Regions from separate parts of the Bacillus sp. FSL K6-0138 genome, predicted to be linked through region 2. Evidence: riboswitches for the same ligand, from Rfam matches in the RefSeq annotation. Region 2 holds a riboswitch; each other region holds the start of a gene.
What was found. Region 2 has a riboswitch for S-adenosylmethionine ahead of MHB78_RS17600 (bifunctional homocysteine S-methyltransferase/methylenetetrahydrofolate reductase). Riboswitches for the same ligand answer to the same signal wherever they lie in the genome.

Region 1 (7,735 bases), 2.1 Mb from region 2:
GTCGGAAGGGCGCACTCATTTAACATATAGACTCGTTTCTTTAAACTCGACGAATTAAACATAAAAGCCAAGGCGCTGTCCGCGACCTTGGCTTTATCGTTAAACTAGAGGGCCTCCCGTTTTTTCGAGGTCTCCCGTATTGGAAAACTTTTTGAAGTTCTTTTTGAACTCATTTGCCAACTGGCTCGCTTTTTCTTCGTACTCCTTTTCATCCGCCCACGTCTTCGCCGGATCGAGCACCTGGTCAGGAACGCCTGGAACGTGGATCGGCGTATGCAGGCCGAAAATCCGGTCCGTTCTCATCTCGGCGTTGTCCAAATCCCCTTCGATTGCCGCGCGCACCATTGCCCTCGTGTAAGCCAGGCTCATTCTTTTCCCGACTCCGTAGCCTCCGCCGGTCCATCCTGTGTTGACAAGGAACACGCTGACACCGTGTTCGTCAATTTTCTTGCCGAGCATTTCCGCGTAAACGTGAGCAGGAAGCGGAAGGAACGGCGAACCGAAGCACGTTGAGAAGGTCGCTTCAGGAGAGGTGATGCCGCGTTCTGTTCCGGCAAGCTTGCTCGTATATCCGCTCAAGAAATGGTACATCGCCTGCTCTTTCGTCAGCTTGCTGATCGGAGGCAGCACGCCGAACGCATCTGCCGTTAAAAATACAATCGTCTGCGGATGTCCTGCAATACTTGGCAGTACGATGTTATCGATCGCATCTATCGGATAGGCCGCTCTCGTGTTTTCCGTATAAAATGCATCATCATAGTCCGGCTCCCCGGTCGCATCGTCAACAACGACATTTTCCAGGACGGAGCCGAAGCGGATCGCCCGGTAAATCTGCGGCTCTTTTTCTTCGCTTAAATGTATGCATTTTGCATAGCAGCCGCCTTCAATATTGAAGATTCCCGTACTTGACCAGCCGTGTTCATCGTCTCCGATCAGCCTGCGGTTCGGATCTGCGGACAGCGTCGTTTTTCCCGTCCCGGATAAGCCGAAGAAGAGGGCTGTGCCGCCTTCTTCGCCAATGTTGGCAGAACAGTGCATCGGCAAAATGTTTCGTTCGGGAAGAAGGTAGTTCATAATGGAGAAAATCGATTTTTTCATTTCTCCGGCGTATTCTGTGCCCCCGATTAAGATGGTGCGCTTTTCAAACGATACGATGATGAACGTTTCCGATTTGGTGCCGTCGATCAGCGGATCGGCTTTGAAATTCGGCGCCGAAAGAATCGTAAAAGGCTCTTCAGCCGCTTGCCGGGAGCGGCCGTCAGGTCTGATGAACAGCTGTCTTGCGAACAGGTTATGCCACGCAAATTCGTTGACGACAGTAATCGGAAGCCGGTATTTTTCGTCTGCACCCGCAAACCCCTCAAATACAAACAGTTCCTCGCGCTCCTTTAAATAGCTGACGACTTTTGTGTAAAGGCGGTCAAAAGCTTCTTCCGAAATCGGCTGATTCACCGCGCCCCAGTCGATCTTCTCTTTTGTGCTTTTTTCTTCTACGATGAATTTGTCTTTCGGAGAGCGGCCGGTATATGTACCGGTCGTCGCGCGCACGGCTCCGGATGATGTCAAAATTCCCTCTTTCCGCTCAAGAACCTTTTCAACCAAATGGGGAACGGATAAATTAAATTGAACGTTTTTGCCTGACAATAACGTTTGCAAATCGTTCGTTGCATCTACAGAGTTCATAAAAAACCTTCCTTTGCGTGTTATTTAATGTGTATAACATTAATGTAGAATTAGTATAACACATTTGTTCTTATAGTCTATACTGTTTATCAAATTTCGTGCGGGTTTTTTCTTTATGTACGGTGTGCAAATTTATTTCTGCTTATATTGACATGACAAGTCATTTTAAGATAAGATATTTCATTGAGCGGATACTCTTATCCCGAGCTGGCGGAGGGACAGGCCCAATGAAGCCCAGCAACCGGTTTCTCTTCATCATCACAGTTTCGAGACAACTACGGTGCTAACCTGATGCAAGGTTTTGACATACCTTGAGCGATAAGAGTGAAAGGCACGCACTACCAGACCCTTTCCTCAGCGAACAGGAAAAGGTTTTTTTATTGCATAAAAAATCATGCCTTCAGGAGGAAGGTACTGGGCGTTTTTCACATAAAAGTGAAAGGTTTTGGCCGAGTATCCGGGCAATAGGAGACGCTGGAAAAGCCTCTTTCCATAGACGGCTTGGCGTCCCGATTAGCGAAGCCTTTCAGACGAGAGAGTATGAAGCCCGAGTATCGTCATATAATTAAGAGAGACGAGTTCCGTATCATACCTTAAGATCACGGCTGATCTTCATATACAGGAGGAAACATACATGAGCAAAAATCGTCGGTTATTTACATCAGAGTCAGTTACGGAGGGACATCCGGACAAAATTTGCGATCAGATTTCGGATAGTATATTAGACGAAATTTTAAAGAAAGATCCGAATGCCCGCGTTGCATGCGAAACATCTGTGACGACCGGCTTGGTGCTGGTAAGCGGTGAAATCACGACATCCACGTACGTGGATATCCCGAAAACGGTTCGTGAAACGATTAAAGAAATTGGATACACGCGCGCAAAATACGGCTTTGACGCAGAAACGTGCGCGGTGTTGACGTCGATAGATGAGCAGTCTCCGGATATTGCGATGGGGGTTGACCAGGCGCTTGAAGCACGTGAAGGAGCGATGAGCGACGCTGAAATCGAAGCGATCGGAGCCGGTGACCAAGGCCTGATGTTCGGTTTTGCGTGCAATGAAACAAAAGAGCTCATGCCTCTGCCGATTTCTCTTGCTCACAAACTGTCCCGCCGTTTGACCGAAGTTCGCAAAGAGGAAATTCTTCCATACTTGCGCCCGGACGGAAAGACGCAGGTGACCGTCGAATATGATGAGAATAACAAACCGGTCCGCATCGATACGATCGTTATTTCTACGCAGCACCATCCGGAAATTTCGCTGGAACAGATTCAGCGCAATCTGAAAGAACATGTGATTAACCCGGTTGTTCCGCAAGACCTGATCGATGAAAACACAAAATATTTTATTAACCCGACAGGCCGCTTTGTCATCGGAGGACCGCAAGGCGACGCAGGCTTGACAGGACGAAAAATCATTGTTGACACATACGGCGGATACGCGCGCCACGGCGGCGGAGCGTTCTCCGGAAAAGACGCGACCAAAGTCGACAGATCCGCGGCTTATGCAGCGAGATATGTGGCGAAAAACATCGTGGCAGCAGGGCTTGCTGATTCATGCGAAGTGCAGCTTGCTTATGCGATCGGCGTCGCACAGCCTGTATCCATTTCAGTCAATACGTTCGGCACCGGCAAAGCCAGCGAAGAGAAATTGATCGACGTGGTTCGCAAAAACTTTGATTTGAGACCTGCCGGCATTATCAAAATGCTTGACTTGCGCCGTCCGATCTATAAACAAACGGCAGCTTACGGACATTTTGGACGCCCTGATCTTGATCTGCCTTGGGAGCGCACAGATAAAGCAGATCAATTGCGCAAAGAGGCGTTAGGGGAATAATCGCATAGCCGCTTACACAAGCGGCTTTGTTTTTGATGGCAAAAATAAGCGGGTTTTGAAACTTGAAAAATATCCAGATTGACTATCGTTTTTTGTTAGAAAACAAGGATTCTAATGTGAACATTTTTCAGGTTTTTTGAAACGTTTTTCTTTAAACACATGTCTAATAAAGCAGCAGATACAGTCTGCTTCGAAATCTTAAACAATCGGAGGCAATACTATGTGTGGATTTGTAGGGGTATTCAATCATCGCCCATCATCCGAGACAGCAGCCCAGGAAGAATTAATTAAGCAAATGAACGAAATGATTGTACACCGCGGTCCGGACGATGATGGGTATTATCATGATGAACATGTAGGCTTCGGATTTAGAAGACTGAGCATCATCGATGTGGAAAACGGGGGACAGCCTCTGTCATATGAAGATGATTCATACTGGATTATTTTTAACGGAGAAATCTATAACTATATAGAGCTTAAGGAAGAACTGATCTCAAAAGGCTATGAATTTAAGACTGATTCCGATACGGAAGTTCTTCTTGCGACATACCGCCATTACAAACAAGAAGCGGCAGCAAAGCTGCGGGGAATGTTCGCATTTTTGATCTGGGATAAACAAGAGCAGCTTCTGTACGGCGCGCGCGATCCGTTTGGAATCAAACCGCTCTATTTTACGAAAACGGACGGACATGTCTACTTCGCATCAGAGAGAAAAAGCCTGATGCCTGTCAGCGCCGATGTGGAATTTAATGAAAAGGCGCTTCAGCAGTATGCTTCATTCCAATTTGTTCCTGAACCTGAAACGCTTGATCAAAAGGTGCAGAAAGTGGAGCCGGGCCAGCAGTTTACGATCCGGCCGAATGAAGACATTCAATTTAAAACGTACTGGAAAGTCCAATTTAAGCCTGTGCAGACGGACGAGGACAAGCTTGTCCAAGAGGTAAGGGACGCCATTTTTGATTCCGTGAAAGTACATATGAGAAGCGACGTGCCTGTCGGTTCATTCCTTTCAGGCGGTATCGATTCTTCCTTTATCGTGTCCGTTGCCAAGCAATTTCATCCAAATTTAAAAACGTTCTCGGTCGGTTTTGAACATGAAGGCTTCAGTGAAGTCGACGTGGCGAAAGAGACCGCCGAAAAGCTCGGTCTGGAAAACTTCAGCACGGTCATTTCGCCTGAAGAGTACATGAACGAGCTTCCGAAGATCGTCTGGCATTTGGATGACCCGCTTGCAGATCCTGCGGCGATTCCTTTGTATTTTGTCGCTAAGGAAGCGAAAAAACAAGTGACGGTCGTCTTGTCCGGAGAAGGGGCTGATGAGCTTTTCGGCGGATATAACATTTACCGCGAGCCTCTGTCATTAAAGCCGTTCGAACGGATTCCGTCTCCTTTGAAAAAGATGCTTCTCTATGTGGCGTCCGCGATGCCTGAGGGCATGAAAGGGAAAAGCTTCTTAATGAGGGGATGCACGCCTCTTGAAGAGAGATATATCGGCAATGCGAAGATTTTCGAAGAAGGCATGAAATCGAAGCTTCTTCGCCAATATGACGAACATATCACATACCGTGATGTGACAAAGCCGTTTTTTGAAGAAAGCAAGTCTTACAGCGACATCAATAAAATGCAGTATGTCGACATTCATACGTGGCTGCGCGGCGATATTTTGCTGAAAGCCGATAAAATGACGATGGCCAATTCCCTTGAACTCCGGGTTCCGTTCTTGGATAAAGTCGTCTTTGAAGCGGCTTCCAAAATTCCGGAAGAGCTCAAAACGAAAAACGGCACGACAAAGTATCTGCTTAGAAAAGCGGCTGAAGGCATCGTTCCTGAACACGTGCTAAACCGCAAAAAGCTGGGCTTCCCTGTGCCGATCCGCCACTGGCTGAAAAATGAAATGCATGACTGGGCCGTTGGCATTATTAAAGAGAGTCAAACAGATGCATATATTCATAAAGATTATGTGCTGCAGCTTCTTGAAGACCATTGCGCCAACAAAGCGGACAACAGCCGCAAAATCTGGACAGTCCTCATCTTCATGATCTGGCACAGCATTTTCGTTGAAAAGCGCTTTGTGCCTGAAGAGCTGAACCATCAGCCGAAGGAAGTCATTATCGTATAAGCATAAGAAAAAGGTTTTCGATTTATCGAAAACCTTTCAGACCGTTGACAAAACAGGTCGGATTTTTAAAATCCGACCTGTTTTTGTCCATTTTATTCTATTATTTCGATCAGAAGGCTGGCGGTTAGGACCTTTCCAGGTCCAATTCGCCAGCTTTTTCAGATTCATGGCAGCGAAAACAAGCATCGCCTGCATGGACAATTTTTTCTTTCCCCGTAGGGTTGTCCAGCGCAGGCCATGCTTATGTTTTAAATCGGCAAAAACTCGTTCGATCGTCTCTTTACGTTTGGCATAGATTTGTTTATTCTCTTCCGTATGCCGAAGATGATCAGCTTCGTCTAAATGATCCTGCCAGATATGTCTGTGAATCATCTTTCGATGATCTCTACTTTCTGTACATGTATGTAGTAATGGACATGGTTTACATCGTTTTGGATCTGAAGCATACTCTCGATAACCTTGCCGATTGGTTGTGCGATAGGAGAGAATATGGTCTTGCGGGCAGATATAGACATCATAAAATTCATCGTAAACATACTCGTGTTTTCTCATGAATCCTTTTTTGGTTTGCGGACGCGTGTAAGGCATAACAGGGCGAACGTTTTCTTCATGAAGAAATTTTGCGATAACCGGTGTTTTGTATCCGGCATCAACTGCGACCGTATGAGGCTTGGCAACGCGCTCTTTTACTTGTTGAAACAGCGACGCGAACACTTGGCTGTCATGGATATTGGCAGGCTCAACAACCGTTCCCAGCACAAATCCGTTCCGATCACAAGCTGTATGAAATCCATAGGCAAAAAGACGTTCTCGTTCGCCTTTGACAAAATATCCGCTCTCAGGATCAGTTGTACTTTCCTTTACTTCTCGTTCCTCTAAGCATCGCCTGGGCTTTAAGGGCTTTTTTCCGTTCGCTTCGCGATCGGCATTAATTTCTTGATCTAGCTGCTCCTGATAAGCTCTTGTTTCTTTTCTTACGATCTTTTTCACAAACTTTTTCTTATTGGCATTCGCTTTGACATGTGTGCTGTCGATGAAGGCGACCGAAGGATCGACGAGGCCGAGATCCATGGCTTGACGTAAAATCTTATAGAAGATTGTTTCAAATAGGTCTGTGTCATGAAAGCGACGTTCATAGTTTTTACTGAAGGTTGAAAAATGAGGGATTTTTTCAGAGAATCCATATCCAATAAACCAGCGATAGGCTACATCAGTTTCGATTCGCTTAATGGTTTCGCGCATGGAGCGATGACCAAACACGTATTGAATGAGCACCATTTTAATCAGTACAACAGGATCAATACTTGGACGCCCTTTTGAAGAATAAAGAGGGGCAACTTTTTCATAAATAAATGAAAAATCAATGGCTTCTTCCATCTTCCTGACCAAATGGTCTTCAGGTACAAGCTCACTTAAGGCAAAGACTTCAAGCTGTTCACGCTGATCTTTAGAGTGTTTGGTCAACATGGTAAAACCTCCAAAAATAGATTCCACACACATTTTAACAAAAAAAGCTTGTCGATCAAGCCACTTTTTTTGTGACTTTGTCGACAAGCTGAGGTTTTCGATTTATCGAAAACCTTTTTCTCAGCTTGTAGAGAAAAACATGTTTTTTCCTACAAGCTTTTTTATTTCATAAAATTTCTTGTTCATTTTTTAATCTTTATAAAAGGAAAAAGCCCTCCCACACACTTAGCCAAGCTTGGCTAAGTGTGTGGCAATCTTCTTCATATTCTGGCAAGCGGCGGTGAGGAGAACTTGTTCGCTCACATTTTGTTTTCCCCTCAACCGGCAGTAGCGAAGCCCATGCAGCTGTTTTGAATCTGCAAAGCTCCGCTCTATTTTTTCTTTTCTTTTTTTGTAGAGGATTTTTCCGGAGTCGGACAAACGATTTTGCCTGACCTTTTCTTTATGGTCCTCCCATATGTGTCTTGAGACGACCTTCTGGTGGTTTTTCGATCTTGTACAGTTTTCAAGCAGAGGGCATGAGACACACTTTTCAGGGTTGGACTTATAAAATCTGTTGCCTTTTCGATCTGTTGTTGAGTATAAGAGTGTTTGTCCGTTCGGACAAATGTACTGATTTTTTTCACGGT
Region 2 (7,735 bases):
ATCGCATAATCAAGCCCGGCCTGTGTGGCGTGGTATAAAAAGACGGCATTTAAGATTTCCCTGCCGACTGGAGGGAGGCCGAACGATACGTTGCTGACCCCGAGGATCGTCAAGCATTCGGGCAGCTTGTCTTTGATGAGGCGGATGCCTTCAACCGTTTCTTTCGCAGAGCCGATATACTGTTCATCACCGGTTCCAACGGGAAAGACGAGCGGGTCAAAAATAATGTCGCATGCCGGAACCCCGTATTTTTTCGTGAGCAGCTCATAGGAGCGAACGGCGACGTCCAATTTTTTTTCCGCGGTCACGGCCATTCCTGTTTCATCGATCGTCCCGACGACAAGCGCGCCCCCGAACCGCTTGATGAGCGGAAGGATGTCTGCGAATCGTTCCTCTCCGTCCTCGAGGTTGATCGAGTTGATGATCGCTTTCCCCTGCGAATACTTTAGCGCCTTTTCGATGACCGCTTTATCGGTCGAATCGATCACAAACGGAGCCTTCACTTTTTTCATCGCTTCTTTTAAAAAGCCTTCCATATCCTCCGCTTCATCGCGGTCGGGATCGGCGAGGCAGATGTCGATGACATGCGCCCCGTTTTTCACTTGGGCTCTTGCGATTTCAGCAGCTTCCTCGAATTTTCGTTCGGCGATGAGGCGCTTGAATTTTCGCGAACCGATGACATTTGTCCGCTCCCCGACAAAAAGAGGGCGCATCGATTCCTCATAAATCAAGCCGTCGATTCCTGAGACGGTGTGCGGTCTCGGTCCCGCCGGGAGCTCGCGGGGAGGCAATGAAGCCACTTCATCGGCCAGCGCCTCGATATGGGCCGGCGTCGTTCCGCAGCAGCCGCCGACGATGTTCAGCCAGCCTTCTTCTGCGAAAGCCCTGATTTTTTTCGCCAGTGACTGCGGTGATTCATGATACTGCCCTTCTTCATCGGGCAGGCCGGCATTTGGATAGCAGCTGACTGCCGTCCCGGCAAGGGAGGAGAGGGTCCGGATATGGTCTGTCATAAATTCGGGCCCTGTCGCGCAGTTTAAGCCGACGCTGATCGGCTTCATGTGTTCCAGGGAGATATAAAATGATTCGATATCCTGACCGGCGAGCGTCGTGCCCATCGGCTCGATCGTTCCCGATACCATGAGGGGAAGGGTTTTTTTTGTCTTTTCAAACGCTTGCCTGATGCCGATGAACCCGGCTTTTACGTTCAGCATATCCTGACTCGTTTCAAGGAGCAGAAGGTCGGCGCCGCCCGTGATCAGCGCTCCCGCCTGTTCCTCATAATTGGCGACGAGCTCATCGAACGTCGTGCCGCCGGTAACGGACAGGGTTTTCGTCGTCGGACCCATTGCCCCGGCGACAAACCTTGGCCATTCAGGCGTTGTATATTTTTGAACGGCCGCTTTTGCGAGCCTGACGGACGCCGCATTGATATCAAAAGCGAGATGTCCAAGGCCGTATTCATCAAGAACGAGCCTTGTCGCACCGAATGTATTCGTCTCAATGATATCGGCTTTAGCCGCCAAATAAGCTTCATGAATTCCTTGGATGATGTGCGGCGCTGTCACACTCAAATATTCATTGCATCCTTCATAGGCTTCACCGCCGAAATCGGCGGGTGATAAGTTTGCATTTTGAATCATCGTTCCCATCGCACCGTCAAGAACGAGGATTTTTTTCTTCAGCTGGTCAGTGATGATAGACATTTGTCGTCTCCTTTTCTTTCTGGTGAATGTACGCCGTAAGCTCTGCGGTTAAATCGGACCTCAAGAACGGCGTGATCAGATAAATGCCGTTGAACAAATCGCATGCGGCGTCAAGCAGCGAGCGGGCGATGGCGAGCCCTTCCTCAGCCTGTTTTTGTTTGTCGCTGCCGGCAAGCGCCATCTTTTCGCGGATCGCATCCGACAGTTTGATGCCTGGAATTTCGTTGTGAATAAACTCGGCATTCCGGCTGCTAGTCAGCGGCATGATCCCGATGTAAATCGGGGTTTTGAGATGCTTTGTTTCCTCATGGATCTTGATGAGCTGTTCTTCGGAATAGACGGGTTGGGAAATAAAATAGTCCGCGCCGCAGTCGATCTTTTTCTCAATCCGTCTGACCGCTTTGTCAATATGTCTCACGTTCGGGTTGAAGGCGGCCGCGACGGAGAAGTTTGTTTTCTTGCCGAGCGGCTTTCCCGAGTAGGACAAGCCTTCATTAAATTGTTTGATCAGGCTGATCAAGTCGAATGACGTCAGATCGTAAACAGAAGTCGCTCCAGGAAAATCGCCGATTTTCGAAGGGTCTCCGGTAATCGCCAAAACGTCGGAAAGCCCGAGCGTATCAAGCCCCATTAAATGAGACTGCAGGCCGATCAGGTTGCGGTCCCTGCATGTAATATGGACGAGCGGCCTCATGTCAAGCCTCTTTTTTAAAAGCGCGCCGCAGGCCACATTGCTGATTCTCGGCGTGGCGAGCGAGTTGTCCGCTAACGTGAGTGCATCGATTCCGGCTGACTTTAACTCTTTTGCTGCCCGCAAAAACTTTTCAAAGTTTAATTGTTTAGGAGGGTCCAATTCGACGATAATGGAGCGCTTCTCTTTCGCAAGCTCGTCTAAAGCGGGCTCCGTTCTTTCGTGCTGAACTGCTGCCGCTGCTTTCTCCCTGACTTTGACCCGTTTTTCGGTGACGGGCGGGAGGCCTTTGACAGCTTCAGCCATCGCTCTGATGTGGTTCGGCGTCGTTCCGCAGCAGCCGCCGATGATGCGCGCGCCCTGATTGCGAAACTCAACCGCGCTGTTTCTGAAATATTCATCATCCGTTTCATAGACGAGACGCCCTTCAACAAGAGATGGAATGCTGCTGTTCGGATAGACGGAAAGGTAAGCGTCCTTCAAGAGAGGCACCTCCTCGAGCGCTTTGATCATGTGATAGGGGCCGAGGCGGCAATTGATGCCGACCACATCGGCTCCGAGTCCCGCAAGAAGCGTCAAGCCCTCTGAAAGCGGGGTCCCGTCCTGAAGAACGCCTTCTTCATGCATCGATACGTTTACGATGATCGGAAGGTTCGTTTCTTTTCTGGCAATCTTCAATACTTCGCGTGCTTCCTCTAAGTCGTAATACGTTTCCAGAAGGAGTCCGTCCGGTTCCTCATTCAACAGAAGGTAAAGATGTTCGCGAAAGCTTCTTTTGATGTCATCGAGCGAATACGCGCTTTTATTGAACGTCCGGATGCCGCCGAGCGTTGCGAGAACATAGGCGGAGCCGGCCGCTGAACGGGCGAGGCGGACGGCTTTTTCGTTGATTTGCTTCGTCTCGTCTTCAAGGCCGTATCTGGACAGCTTGATGAAATTTGCACCGTAGGTGTTTGTTTGAATGATGTCGGCGCCTGCCTTGACATATGCTTCATGAATGCGTCTCACTTCATCCGGCTTTGAGACGTTCAGCTCTTCGAAGCAGCGGTCGATCCCGTATGAATAAAGAAGCGTTCCCATTGCGCCGTCGGCTATTAACGTTCTGCTTTTTATATCCTCCAATAAACCCATCGTTTTCCCCCTTGAAATAGTAATAAATAAAAAAAGCCTTCCAAGAAGAAGACTTTTCGTACGCATTCACCTTCTTCTTATCTTCCAAGCAGTCTGCTTGCTGGATTTAGCACCTTGGTCATGAAACAATCATTACACCGGTTGCTGAGGCTTCATCGGGCCAGTCCCTCTGCCTCTCTTGATAAGAACAGCTATTCAATTGTCGGCTGATGCCGCCAAAAAGCGGCTTTTACTCAATTTACCGAAAATCGGGGGAATAATCAACAGTAAATTGAGAATTTATCGAAAATTTATAAATTGAACATCAATCGGAAGATCCGCTTCCCTTACCAAGGCGATGATTTGCTGGAGATCGTCTTTGTTTTTCCCGGTCACCCTGATTTGGTCATCCTGCACTTGCGATTTGACTTTAAGGCCCGATTTTTTGATCAGGGTATTGATTTTCTTTGCGTTTTCTTTGTCGATGCCCTGAACGAGCTTGCCGCGCTGTCTGACCGTTCCGCCTGACGCGTTTTCCAGCTTGGAATACTCGATGTTTTTCGTTGGGACGTTCCGCTTGATCAGCTTGCTGACGAGAACGTCTTTCAGCTGGTTCATTTTGAATTCGTCGTCTGACACGAGCACAAGCTCTTCCCCGTCGAGCGTGATGCTGCTTTTTGAACCTTTGAAATCATAGCGGTTGCCGATCTCTTTCAAAGCGGTTTGGATTGCGTTTTGAACTTCGGGAAGTTCCACCTTTGAAACGATGTCAAATGAGCTTTCTTTAGCCATAAGAAAAAAACCTCCATCCATTTTACTTATGAGTCAATTATAGTAGAATAAGGTGAAACTTCCAATATCGAACGGTTTCGTCTGGCCGTTATCTGGCAATAATTTGAACATTGGAGGAATACGAAAAAGCGAAACAGGCGAGTGAGAAAGGAAGAGCAAGTATGAAACCGGGACAGCAATTAACGTTGAAAATAGATCACAAAGCAGATTACGGATATTTTTTGACCGATGGAGAAACGGTCATCCTTTTGCACAACAGCGAAATCACCGAAAATATTGAAGACAGGGAAGAGGTCGATGTCTTCATATATGTCGACCATGAAGGCCGTCCGGCGGCTACGATGAGAAAGCCGCTGATCAGCGCTGATCAATACGGCTGGGTCGAAGTCGTTGATGCGGTCGATGACATGGGGGTTTTCGTCGATGTCGGGCTGACGAAGGATGCACTGGTGGCAACCGAACATCTGCCGCCTTATTCATCCGTCTGGCCGCAGAAAGGAGACAGGCTCTATTGCATGCTGAAAATCACGAGCCACGGGAGAATGTTTGCCAAACCGGCTCCGGAAGACAGGATGAGCGAGCTGTTTACCGAGGCGTCCCAGGGCCTGATGAATAAAGAGCTGACAGGGACGATCTACCGCTTGATCGCTTCAGGCTCGTTTATGATTTCCGACGGCGGCATCAGAGGCTTCATTCATTCCTCCGAGAGAAAACAAGAGCCGCGGCTGGGAGAAAGGCTCACGGCAAGGGTGATTAAAGTCAAGGATGACGGCTCTGTCAATTTGTCGCTTTTGCCGAGAAAGCAGGATGCCATGTCCGTTGACGCCGAAGAAATTTTGACGTATATGAGGTCGAGAAACGGGGCGATGCCGTTTTGGGATAAAAGCGACCCGGAAGATATTAAAGAACGGTTTAACATGAGTAAAGCAGCGTTTAAAAGAGCGCTCGGCCATCTGATGAAACAGGATAAAATCTATCAGGAAGACGGCTGGACATACGAAAAAAAATAGCAGCTGCAGGCGGCGATTCTTTAGGAAACGCCGCCTGCTCTTTATAAATGATTCGGTTTTTTTGATCCCTGATGTTTTCCGGCTTGCCTGTTCTTTCGGCGAGCCGGTTTTTTTGCTGGTTGACGGCGTTGTGATCAACCGGTTTTTTGTCATCATCTTTTGTCACGTGCAGCACCTCCCGTCATTAGATTGCTCACTGAAATGTAAACTATGTGCGCTATTTTTTCTATGTTTTTGCCGGAGAGTTTATACCTTGAGGAAAAAACGGCATACATATATGAATAATAGAAAAATGCAATAGGAAAGGGAGAAGTGGTATGGGGTTCCCCATTGCAGTTTTTATTCAAAGTGTTTCAGGCGGGGTTGTGAATTTTGGCGGGGCGATTAAAATCAGCCCGATCAATACGTCAAAAACCGTTCAAGGGGCTGGAAGCGGGAATACCGGGCTTACGGCTTCGAACACAGGAGTTTCAGGTGCGGACTCCTTTGATGAAGATGTGCTTGATCAAAATATCGTATAAGGCAGCGGATGGCTCCTTGTCAAAGACAGGAGCCATCGGCCTGTGTCCAAATTCCTGAACATTCACCTTTTTTCTTTTCCCGAAAAAAAGACCGCCACTGTGCCAGGGCCCGCATGCGCGCCGATGGCCGATCCGATCATATGAACTACGATGTCTTTCGGGTGAAACTCGGCTTCGATGAGCCGCTTGATTTCGCCGGCCGTTTCTTCGGCATCCCCGTGGCTGATCCCGATCGTCTGGCTGCTTAGATCACGTCCTCTTTCTTTCATAAGCTCGATCATCCGTTTCAAAAGCTTCTTTTTACCCCTGATTTTTTCTAAAGGGACAAGCTTTCCTCCTTCGACATCAAGCAGCGGTTTGATATTGAGCAATCCCCCGACGAACGCGGATGCTTTGCTGATTCTGCCGCCCCTTGCCAAATAGGTCAAATCGTCGACGGTAAAAATATGTTCAAGATGGTCGCAAAAGTCCTTTACAGACGTTTCGATTTCTTGTATTGTATTGCCGTTAGTTGCGAGTTCAAGCGCATGTTTTACGGCGAGGCCATAGCCCAATGAAGCGCATTTTGAATCGATGATCCGCAAATCAAAATCAGGAAATTCCTCCTTGACCTCGTTTGCTGCCATTACGGCAGTCTGGTATGTGCCGGAAAGCTCAGAGGAAAAAGCGATATATAAAGCGGGCTGATTCTTTTTCGCAAGATTTGTGAACGCGTCTTTCATAAGCTGGAAAGACGGCTGGGAGGTTTTAGGCGCTTTCCCGTTGCGCATGGCCTCATATACAACAAGAGGCTGAATCGTTACGAGATCGTCATACTCTTTGTCGTCAAGAAGCACGCGCAAAGGAATGAAAGTGACGCCGTTGTCATCGTAAAAAGATTTCGGCAAATCCGCCGCACTGTCGGCTATCAGATGGACGGTCATATATAACCCCTTCTTTCATCGTAATGGTTTTTAGGTTAACAAGGCGCACGTCGCCGCCGCGGAAGCTGATCCGCTTTTCCAAGATCAACTATATCATATAATTTCATTTTGGCGTTTTCAAAATATGGATTTAAGGGTAAACCAATTATATAGAATTAGCGGAGGAACTGAAAAAATGGTAATAGCTGAAGCAAAGAAATTGTTCATTGTCATCATAGGCGCCTTACTAAACGCGATCGGCCTGAATTTATTTTTAATTCCCGCCGATGTGTACGCAAGCGGTTTTACGGGTGTTGCGCAGCTTTTATCAAGCGCGCTTGACCAGTACAGCCCCATCTATTTTTCAACCGGAACGCTCTTGTTTATTTTAAATATCCCCGTCGGTATATTAGGATGGATGAAAGTCGGGCGTTCATTCACGATTTACAGCGTATTAAGCGTGGCGCTGACGACGGTTTTTCTAGGGATGCTGCCTGATGAGGGCCTGTCAAACGATATTTTGCTGAACGCTGTTTTCGGCGGGGTGATCTCAGCGGTCGGAATCGGCCTGACGCTGAAATACGGAGCTTCAACGGGCGGTCTTGATATCATCGCGATGGTTCTGGCGAAATGGAAAGATAAGCCTGTCGGCACATATTTCTTTATGTTAAACGGGGCCATCATTTTGACGGCAGGATTATTGCAGGGTTGGGAGAAAGCTTTATATACGCTCGTTACGCTTTATGTAACGACGCGGGTGATCGATGCGATTCACACACGACATGCCAAACTTACCGTCATGATCGTCACGAAGAAAGCGGAAGAGATCAAAGAAGCCATCTACGGAAAAATGGTGCGCGGGATTACGACCGTTCCGGCCAAAGGCGCTTTTACGAATGAACAAAAAGAGATGATGATCATCGTCATTACCAGGTATGAATTATACGACTTGGAAAAAATCATCAAAGAAGTGGATCCAAAGGCTTTTGCAAATGTTGTGCAA
Region 3 (7,735 bases), 210 kb from region 2:
CAAATGGCTCGTAAAAGCGGAGAAAACCGCTTATTTTGATCTAAATGGCATCTGGCTCGCGCTGAACGAGGAAAAAGATATCAAGAGGACGGAAATACACGATTCGTACACGCATATCGCCTTTTCGATCAAACAGGAGGATTTGCCCTATTGGGAAAAGAAATTGAATGACTTGGGCGTCAATGTGTTAAAAGGGAGGAAACGCCATGAAGGCGATAAAGATTCGATTTATTTTTCCGACCCTGACGGCCATAAATTCGAGCTCCACACCGGAACCTTACTCGACAGGCTTGCATACTACCAAAAAGAAAAGCCCCACCTTTCCTTTCACAAAGCCAACATTCGGGAACTGCATGAAAAAAACAAGTAAACAAGCGTCCCGGTTTGCCGGGACGCTTGTTTTATGACTGCTTCAGCCGCTCTTTTTCATAAATCGGCACCCATCCTTCAGTGGTGACGAAAATTCTGACGGCAACGACTTTCCTGTCTTCCTGAAGGGTAAAATAGTGGCGCGTATTTTCCGGTACGGAAATCAAATCGCCCGGATTTAACAGAACGTCGAAAAACGTGCCGTCCCTGCCTTCGATCGCAAAAATCCCATGGCCGCTGACGATGAATCTCACCTCATCATCTGTATGGTGATGCTCCTGCTTAAAGTTTTTGAGCAGCTCATCAAGCTTCGGATTTTGATCGGAGAGCGAGATGACATCTTGGGCTTTGTAACCGCGGCGCTCTGATATGTCTGTAATCTCGGCTGCGAACGCGTCTAAAATCTGCTGCTTTTCTTCATCGCTCAAATCGTATTTTTCTCTTAAATCTACAGGAAGATTTGTGATATCCCATTTTTCGTAAATGACTTCCTGCTGCTGCAGAAATTGTTCGACTTCTTTTTGATTTTCGATTGTTGTGTTTTGTTCATCATGGATGCGGATCGTTGCCATGCGTTTTCTCCCCCTTTGGCGCACTATGCATATTGCGCCTGAAATGTTTTTAATTTTAAATGCCAGCTGAATAAAAATTCGTACGCTTCAAGCATGCGTTTTGCTTCAAAAGCCGTTTTTCCCCAGACGGTAATGCCGTGGCTGCGGATCAGGACGGCGCCCGCGTCTTTTGAAAGATGCGCGGCAAAGTCAGCCGCCAGATCCGGGATATGGGCGGTGTTTTCAATAATCGGCACGGTGACCTCCGCGTTTTCCTCCCAGTATCCGAGGGCTTTAATGATTTCCTGCCCTTTAAAGCTCACCTCTTTTTGCTCTCTATAAATCTCTGAAATCACGTTGTTGTCGATCGTATGGACGTGAAGACAGCAGCCTGCATTCGTTTTGTTGTAGACGTGCGTATGCAGGAGCGTTTCTGCCGACGGTTTAAGCGTATGGCCGCTTACTGCCGGTTTTCCTTCCTCATTTGCCAGCAGAAAATCCTCATCGGTTTCCTTTCGTTTATCCTTTCCGCTCGCTGTAATCAGAAAGCGGAGCGGTTCGTCAGACACCTTGATCGAAAGGTTGCCGCTCGTTGCCGGAAACCAGTCTCTTTCGGCAAGCTCACGTTTTACTTCTGCAAGCTCCTGCCAGCGTTTTTGCACTTGATCCATTCCTCCACCTCCCTTGCGCCCAGAAGCGCCCGCTTCACATCATAGAAATCTGCAAATGCGGCATGATTCAATTGCAGCTTTTCACATTCCTTGAGCAGATAATCCCTCGCGATGCACAAATCGGAGCGTTTTGCAGCTTCTACATCTGTAACCGAATCTCCGATCATTATGATAAAATCGTCTTCTCTTTTTAGCCTGCGGATGATCGAAGGCTTGCAGCAGCCGCATTCGTTGCCGCATTCAGCATCACACGGATGCGGCCATTTCACCGATATATAGCGGCCTCCGAAATCAGCCTGATTGCAGTAGATCCGCTCCTTTCCCACGATGCCTTCAAGCAGCGGATAGACGAAAAAATCCATGCCTCCGCTGACAACATAAAAGGGGAGATCGCATTCGGCAAGGAATGAAACAAATTCTTCAAAGCCCGGGCGGATCTCCGCCTGCTCGAGGATATATGCCGTAATCTCTTCCTTCAGCGCGCTCGGCAAAAGCCGAAACATGCTTCCGACGCCGTCTTTGATCGGCATCTCCTTTGAAAGAACCCCGTCTTTTAAGGCATGCCATTCCTCAGGAGCAAATGCCTTCATAATGCTGATGATATTGTCATTATTCGTAATCGTTCCGTCAAAGTCGCAAATGATCAGGGGCCGTCTCATGCAGATACCTCGACTTTCCCCCATTTTTCAAGGGCGAGCCTTAAATCGGGAGAACGGTTCGCCTTTTCTTCGATAGGCTCGGCTTCAAGAACGGCTTCAATGGCCGCTCTAAACGCCCTTCCCCCGCCGCTTGCTCCGTTCGGATGACCGTGAATGCCGCCTCCCGCGTTTATGATGTGGTCGATGCCGAAATCCTTCATCAAAAGCGGCACCATCCCCGGGTGTATGCCGGCTGACGGGACGGCAAAGGAAGGTTTAAAGACGTCCTCTTTCGTACATTCCTCATGAATGGCGAGGGCTTCGCGCTTTGGAACCGCAACGCTTCCGTACGGTGAAGGAAACAGGCTGAAATCCGCCCCCGCATAGCGGTTCAGCTTTCCGAGGAGAAGCGAATGGGAAAAACCGTAATACGGCGATGATGTAAACGCTCCGCTTACCGCTGGATGCGCCATGATCGGCAGCGGAATATCATCATCCTCCGCGAGGCTTTGCAGCACGTCCAGCCCGTAGGCAAACACGTTAAACAGCAAGGCATCAGCGCCAAGCTCGGCCGCTTTTCTCGCTTTTGCTTTCAGGTCCATCGTCCTCCCCGTCAAATTGACGGCGTAGAGCGTTTTACGGCCTGTTTCTTCATAGGTTTCCTGAAGCACTTTTTTCCCTTCTGCAATCCGCTTTTCAAACGAAGCTTCACCGGTTTCAAAGAAAATTTCATCATCCTTGATCAAGTCGACCCCGCCGAGCGCCTGCTGTCTCAGCTGCTCTTTTATGTCTTCCATGCTGCGGCCGATCACACCCTTGAAAATGCTCATCAGAAGCGGCCTTTCAAATTCGCCTATCTTCTTGCGGATTCCGTAGACCCCGAACCTCGGACCCGGCAGCGTTTGTTTAAAGTCTTCTGAAAATTCAAGATCCGTCAATTTCACTTTTCCGTCAAGGGACAGCTTCCCAAAAACTGTCGTGAGGACGGCCGGGATATCGTGCGTAACATTGATTTCCGGATAAGCGATGGTGACCCGGGCCTGTTGCTCTCCCTTGCTCCCCTCCGTTTTTTCGACCCGGACGACCCGTCCCTTATGCCTTTTTAACTGTTCTTTTTCTAATTGCGGCAAATCCGTCCATGATCCCACGGTCAGGCCGATTGCAATTTCTTCGGCCTTTTTTTCCGGGTCGCTTCCGGGATCAGTCAGGACATATGTTGCCAAAAGTTCGCTCATTCTTTAGCTCCTTCCTGCCTTTCATGCATATAAAAAACCTCTTTAATGCGGCTGCTTTTCGCTTTAAAGAGGTTTCGTTTTCTGCGTGTCGAATCTTATCTCTCAGCGACAGCTGCAAGAATTAGCACCGTGCTTTTAAAAAGTCGGTTGCCGGGCTTCATCGGGCTCGTCCCTCCACCTGCTCTTGATAAGAATATTGATTTTTATAAATTATTTTGAATTATCCCATCGTTTCATGTACTTGTCAATGAGAGACTCCCGATTTTTTGAAAATATTCAGCTCCTCGATCCGGCATGCGGCTTCCCGCAGGCGTTCCTCGCTTGTCAGAAGTCCGACTCTCACATATCCTTCGCCATACGTTCCGAAACCGATGCCGGGCGCTGTGACAACATTGGCTTTTTCAAGAAGCAAATCGGAAAACTCCTCAGACGTAAAGCCTTTCGGAACGGGCATCCATGCAAAAAAAGATCCTTCGGGCGCCACCGCCTCCCAGCCGATGCCGCGAACGGCTTCTATCCAGACGTTCCGCCTTTTTTCGTATCGTTCGTTTAGTTCCCTCACACAGCTCTGATCCGAAAGAAGCGCTGTGGCCGCGGCATCCTGAACCGCTTTAAAGAGGCTTACGTACATGTGATCCTGATAGAGGTTCAGCGCTTCGATCACAGAGGCGTTCCCGGCGGCAAATCCGACTCTCCATCCAGCCATATTGTACGTTTTGGAAAGCGTATAAATTTCGATCCCGGCGTCTTTTGCCCCGTCGGTTTGAAGGAAGCTGACCGGCCTTTTTCCGTCATAGCCGATCGCCCCGTAGGCGAAATCGTGGACAACGCAAATTCCGTGCGCTTTGGCGAGCTTGACCGTTTCTGCAAAAAACGCCGGCGTCGCCTGGGCTCCTGTCGGATTGTTCGGGTAGTTCAAATACATCAGCTTCGCTTTTTCCTTCACGATTGCCGGAATTCGGCCGTAATCAGGCAAAAAACGGTTTTCTTCCAAAAGCGGCATCGTTTCCATCTTCGCTTTCGCGAGCTCAACGCCTGACCAATAATCCGGATATCCCGGATCGGGAACAAGCACCGTGTCCCCCGGATTCAGCAGGCATTGCGGCAGCTCGACAAGCCCGGCTTTTCCCCCGAACAATACAGCGATTTCTTTTTCAGGATCGAGGGTAACGCCGTATTCCTTTTTGTAAAATTCGGCTGCCGCCTCTTTTAGTGAACGGCTGCCACGAAACGACGAATATTTGTGATTTTCGGGATTTCGGACCGCTTTCGTCATGGCATCTACAATGTGAGCCGGTGTCGGCTGATCCGGATTTCCCTGGCCGAGATTGATTACATCGCACCCGGCCGCAATTTTTTCATTCACCTTTTTAACCAAAGAAGCAAAAAACTGCTCCGGAAGCTGCTTCAATACATCAGAAAACTCAAATTTCATTTTTTTCACCCGCTTTGAAAAATTCTTGAAATGATAGTCCATCATCATATATTGTTAAAAGTAAAATGTAAAGTAAAAAATGAGGTGGCTCAAATTGAAATGGACGATCTCCTGCCTGCAATTCAATATATCGTACGGAAATCCTTCCGAAAATTTCAAAAAAGCGAGCCGGCTGATCGAAGCTGAAAGCCGGCGCTCGGACATCGTAATCCTTCCCGAGCTTTGGACGACGGGATATGATTTAAAACGTCTCGACGAAATCGGAGACGATGAAGGAGAGCAGACGAAAAAGTGGCTTCAGCAAACGGCAAAAGCGAACGATGTCCACATCGTGTGCGGCTCTGTCGCGGTTAAGAAAAAAAGCGGCGTGTACAATACGATGTACATCGCGGACAAACACGGACAACTCGTCAAAGAATACAGCAAAGCACACCTTTTTCAGCTCATGGATGAACATCTTTATTTATCTTCCGGATCAGCTGACGGCAGTTTTGAGCTTGAAGGCGTAAAAGCAGCGGGATTCATCTGCTATGACATCCGCTTTCCGGAATGGATCAGGAAGCACACCTCAAAAGGAGCCGGCATCATCTTTGTCTCAGCTGAATGGCCGCTGGCCCGCCTCGATCATTGGCGCGCTCTTTTGGCGGCGAGAGCGATCGAAAACCAGTGCTTTGTCGCAGCCTGCAATCGCTCCGGAAAAGACCCGGCAAACGAATTTGCGGGCCACAGCATGATCATCGACCCGCTCGGACACGTACTCTCAGAAGCCGGACGTGAAGACACGGTGATCAGAGCGGAAATTGATCTTGATGACATTGCAAAAACGAGGGGGCACATTCCGGTTTTCGAAGACATCCGCAAAGATTTATATTAAAAAGTATTGACAAAGAAACCGCGATGCTGGTAACATTTTCAGCAACTGACCGACTGAAATTTTAAAATTTTATATCGATTTCTCTTATCGAGAGTTGGGTGAAGGACTGGCCTAATGACCCCAACAGCAACCGACCGTAATACCATTGTGAAATGGGGCGCAAGTTTTGCGCCGCTAGGGCACGGTGCTAATTCCATCAGATTTGCATTCTGAGAGATAAGAGAGGCAGACACGACGATAAAGCCTCTTTCTCTCACTGAGAAAGAGGCTTTTTATTTTTTGGAGGGAACGAATATGACCGTAACGAAAACCGCTGTATACGAAACATTGACAGAAAGCTCCGCTGCTGCTCTTGCCGTCCGCCTCGGACTGTTTTCAAGCAAAAGCACCTTGACGTGCCGGGAAATCGGGGACGGAAACCTGAATCTTGTCTTCCATGTGTACGATAAAGAGCAGAACAAAGGGCTGATCATCAAACAGGCCGTGCCATATGCAAAGGTCGTCGGCGAAAGCTGGCCGCTGTCGCTCGACAGGGCAAGGATTGAAAGCAGCGCGCTGATCAGGCAGGCTGAACACGCCCCGCATCTTGTGCCGCAGGTTTATTATTCGGACACGGAGCTTGCCGTAACCGTGCTTGAAGACCTTTCAAGCTTGAAAATTGCAAGAAAAGGTCTGATCGAAGGCAAAAACTACCCGAATCTGTCGCGGGATATCGGAGAATTTCTCGGAAAAACCTTGTTTTATTCCTCCGATTATGCGCTCGATCCAGAAGTCAAAAAACGGCTTGCCAAGCAATTTGAAAATCCGGATTTATGCGATATCACGGAAAGCCTCGTGTTCACAGATCCTTTCTTGGATCATGAGACAAACGATTTTGAAGAGGAGCTTCGCGATGATGCGGAAAAGATATGGGCGGATGATGCGCTGAGGCTCGAAGCGGCGGCATTAAAAAAACGTTTCATCACCTCTCATGAAACGCTTATTCACGGTGACTTGCACACGGGCAGCATCTTCGCCGGAGATGCGGAAACAAAGGTAATCGATCCCGAATTTGCCTGTTTCGGGCCGATCGGTTTTGACATCGGACAGTTTATCGCCAACCTCTTGCTAAATGCGCTCGCCCGTGAAGAAGCGGAACGCCGCCCTTTATTCGCCCATGTGGAAACCGTATGGGAGACGTTCAGCAGAACGTTCAGCGAGGCGTGGGAAAAAGACGCCCTCTTCTCATACCGGAATGCGCCGGAATACCTTGAAGACACGCTGAAAAAAGCGTTTGAAGACGCAGCCGGCTTTGCCGGATGCGAAATGATCCGCCGGACGATCGGTCTGGCTCATGTGGCTGATCTTGAAACGATCGTTCCATTCAGCAGGCGGATCAGCCAAAAAAGGCTCGCCTTGAAAATCGGTTCAGCATTAATCAAAAAACGCAAAGAATACCGCACGCCGAAGGACTTGATCAATGCGTTTTTAGAACAAGCTTTTAGGAGTGAATGACATGTCAGAGCAATTCGCTGTGCCCCGCTCTGTGGAGTGGGAAGATACATCAGTCAAAATCTTAAATCAGCAAAAGCTGCCGGAAAAGACGGAATATCTTCATTTAACTACAAAGGAAGACATTTATGATGCGATCAAAACCTTGAAAGTCCGCGGCGCGCCTGCGATCGGAATCACTGCGGCTTTCGGTCTGGCTCTCTCTGCCCAAAGCATCGAAACAGAGGATGTATCCGAATTCCTTCGAGAAGTCAAAAACATAAAAGACAACTTGAACGAGGCAAGGCCGACGGCCGTCAATTTGTCATGGGCGCTCAAGCGGCTTGTGAAAAGCGCGGAAGGAGCGAAATCGGTCAATGAAGCAAAAACCGACCTCGTTCATGAGGCGATTCAGATCCAGATTGAAGATGAAGAAACGTGCCGTCAAATCGGACAAAATGCACTTCAGCTGTTTAAATCGGGCGATAACAT

Region 1: another riboswitch for S-adenosylmethionine. It lies ahead of metK (methionine adenosyltransferase); the one in region 2 lies ahead of MHB78_RS17600 (bifunctional homocysteine S-methyltransferase/methylenetetrahydrofolate reductase).
Region 3: another riboswitch for S-adenosylmethionine. It lies ahead of mtnW (2,3-diketo-5-methylthiopentyl-1-phosphate enolase); the one in region 2 lies ahead of MHB78_RS17600 (bifunctional homocysteine S-methyltransferase/methylenetetrahydrofolate reductase).

What each region holds. Positions count from the first base shown of each region.
Region 1 is NZ_CP150286.1:1,200,931-1,208,665, forward strand. It holds gene MHB78_RS06675 (DUF2584 domain-containing protein) at 1-58, shown strand, start outside; gene pckA (phosphoenolpyruvate carboxykinase (ATP)) at 100-1,683, opposite strand; SAM riboswitch class I at 1,878-2,008, shown strand; gene metK (methionine adenosyltransferase) at 2,318-3,520, shown strand; gene asnB (asparagine synthase (glutamine-hydrolyzing)) at 3,741-5,639, shown strand; gene MHB78_RS06695 (IS1182 family transposase) at 5,676-7,106, opposite strand; gene MHB78_RS06700 (IS1182 family transposase) at 7,332-7,735, opposite strand, start outside.
Region 2 is NZ_CP150286.1:3,304,873-3,312,607, reverse strand. It holds gene metH (methionine synthase) at 1-1,706, opposite strand, end outside; gene MHB78_RS17600 (bifunctional homocysteine S-methyltransferase/methylenetetrahydrofolate reductase) at 1,690-3,528, opposite strand; SAM riboswitch class I at 3,603-3,716, opposite strand; gene MHB78_RS17595 (YajQ family cyclic di-GMP-binding protein) at 3,808-4,299, opposite strand; gene MHB78_RS17590 (S1 RNA-binding domain-containing protein) at 4,461-5,309, shown strand; partial or broken gene MHB78_RS17585 (DUF3941 domain-containing protein) at 5,351-5,475, opposite strand; gene MHB78_RS17580 (spore germination protein) at 5,627-5,830, shown strand; gene MHB78_RS17575 (DegV family protein) at 5,893-6,753, opposite strand; gene MHB78_RS17570 (YitT family protein) at 6,929-7,735, shown strand, end outside.
Region 3 is NZ_CP150286.1:3,096,844-3,104,578, forward strand. It holds gene fosB (metallothiol transferase FosB) at 1-370, shown strand, start outside; gene MHB78_RS16430 (cupin domain-containing protein) at 402-941, opposite strand; gene MHB78_RS16435 (methylthioribulose 1-phosphate dehydratase) at 965-1,591, opposite strand; gene mtnX (2-hydroxy-3-keto-5-methylthiopentenyl-1-phosphate phosphatase) at 1,549-2,256, opposite strand; gene mtnW (2,3-diketo-5-methylthiopentyl-1-phosphate enolase) at 2,247-3,464, opposite strand; SAM riboswitch class I at 3,557-3,658, opposite strand; gene MHB78_RS16450 (pyridoxal phosphate-dependent aminotransferase) at 3,709-4,899, opposite strand; gene MHB78_RS16455 (carbon-nitrogen family hydrolase) at 4,994-5,773, shown strand; SAM riboswitch class I at 5,855-5,996, shown strand; gene mtnK (S-methyl-5-thioribose kinase) at 6,068-7,267, shown strand; gene mtnA (S-methyl-5-thioribose-1-phosphate isomerase) at 7,269-7,735, shown strand, end outside.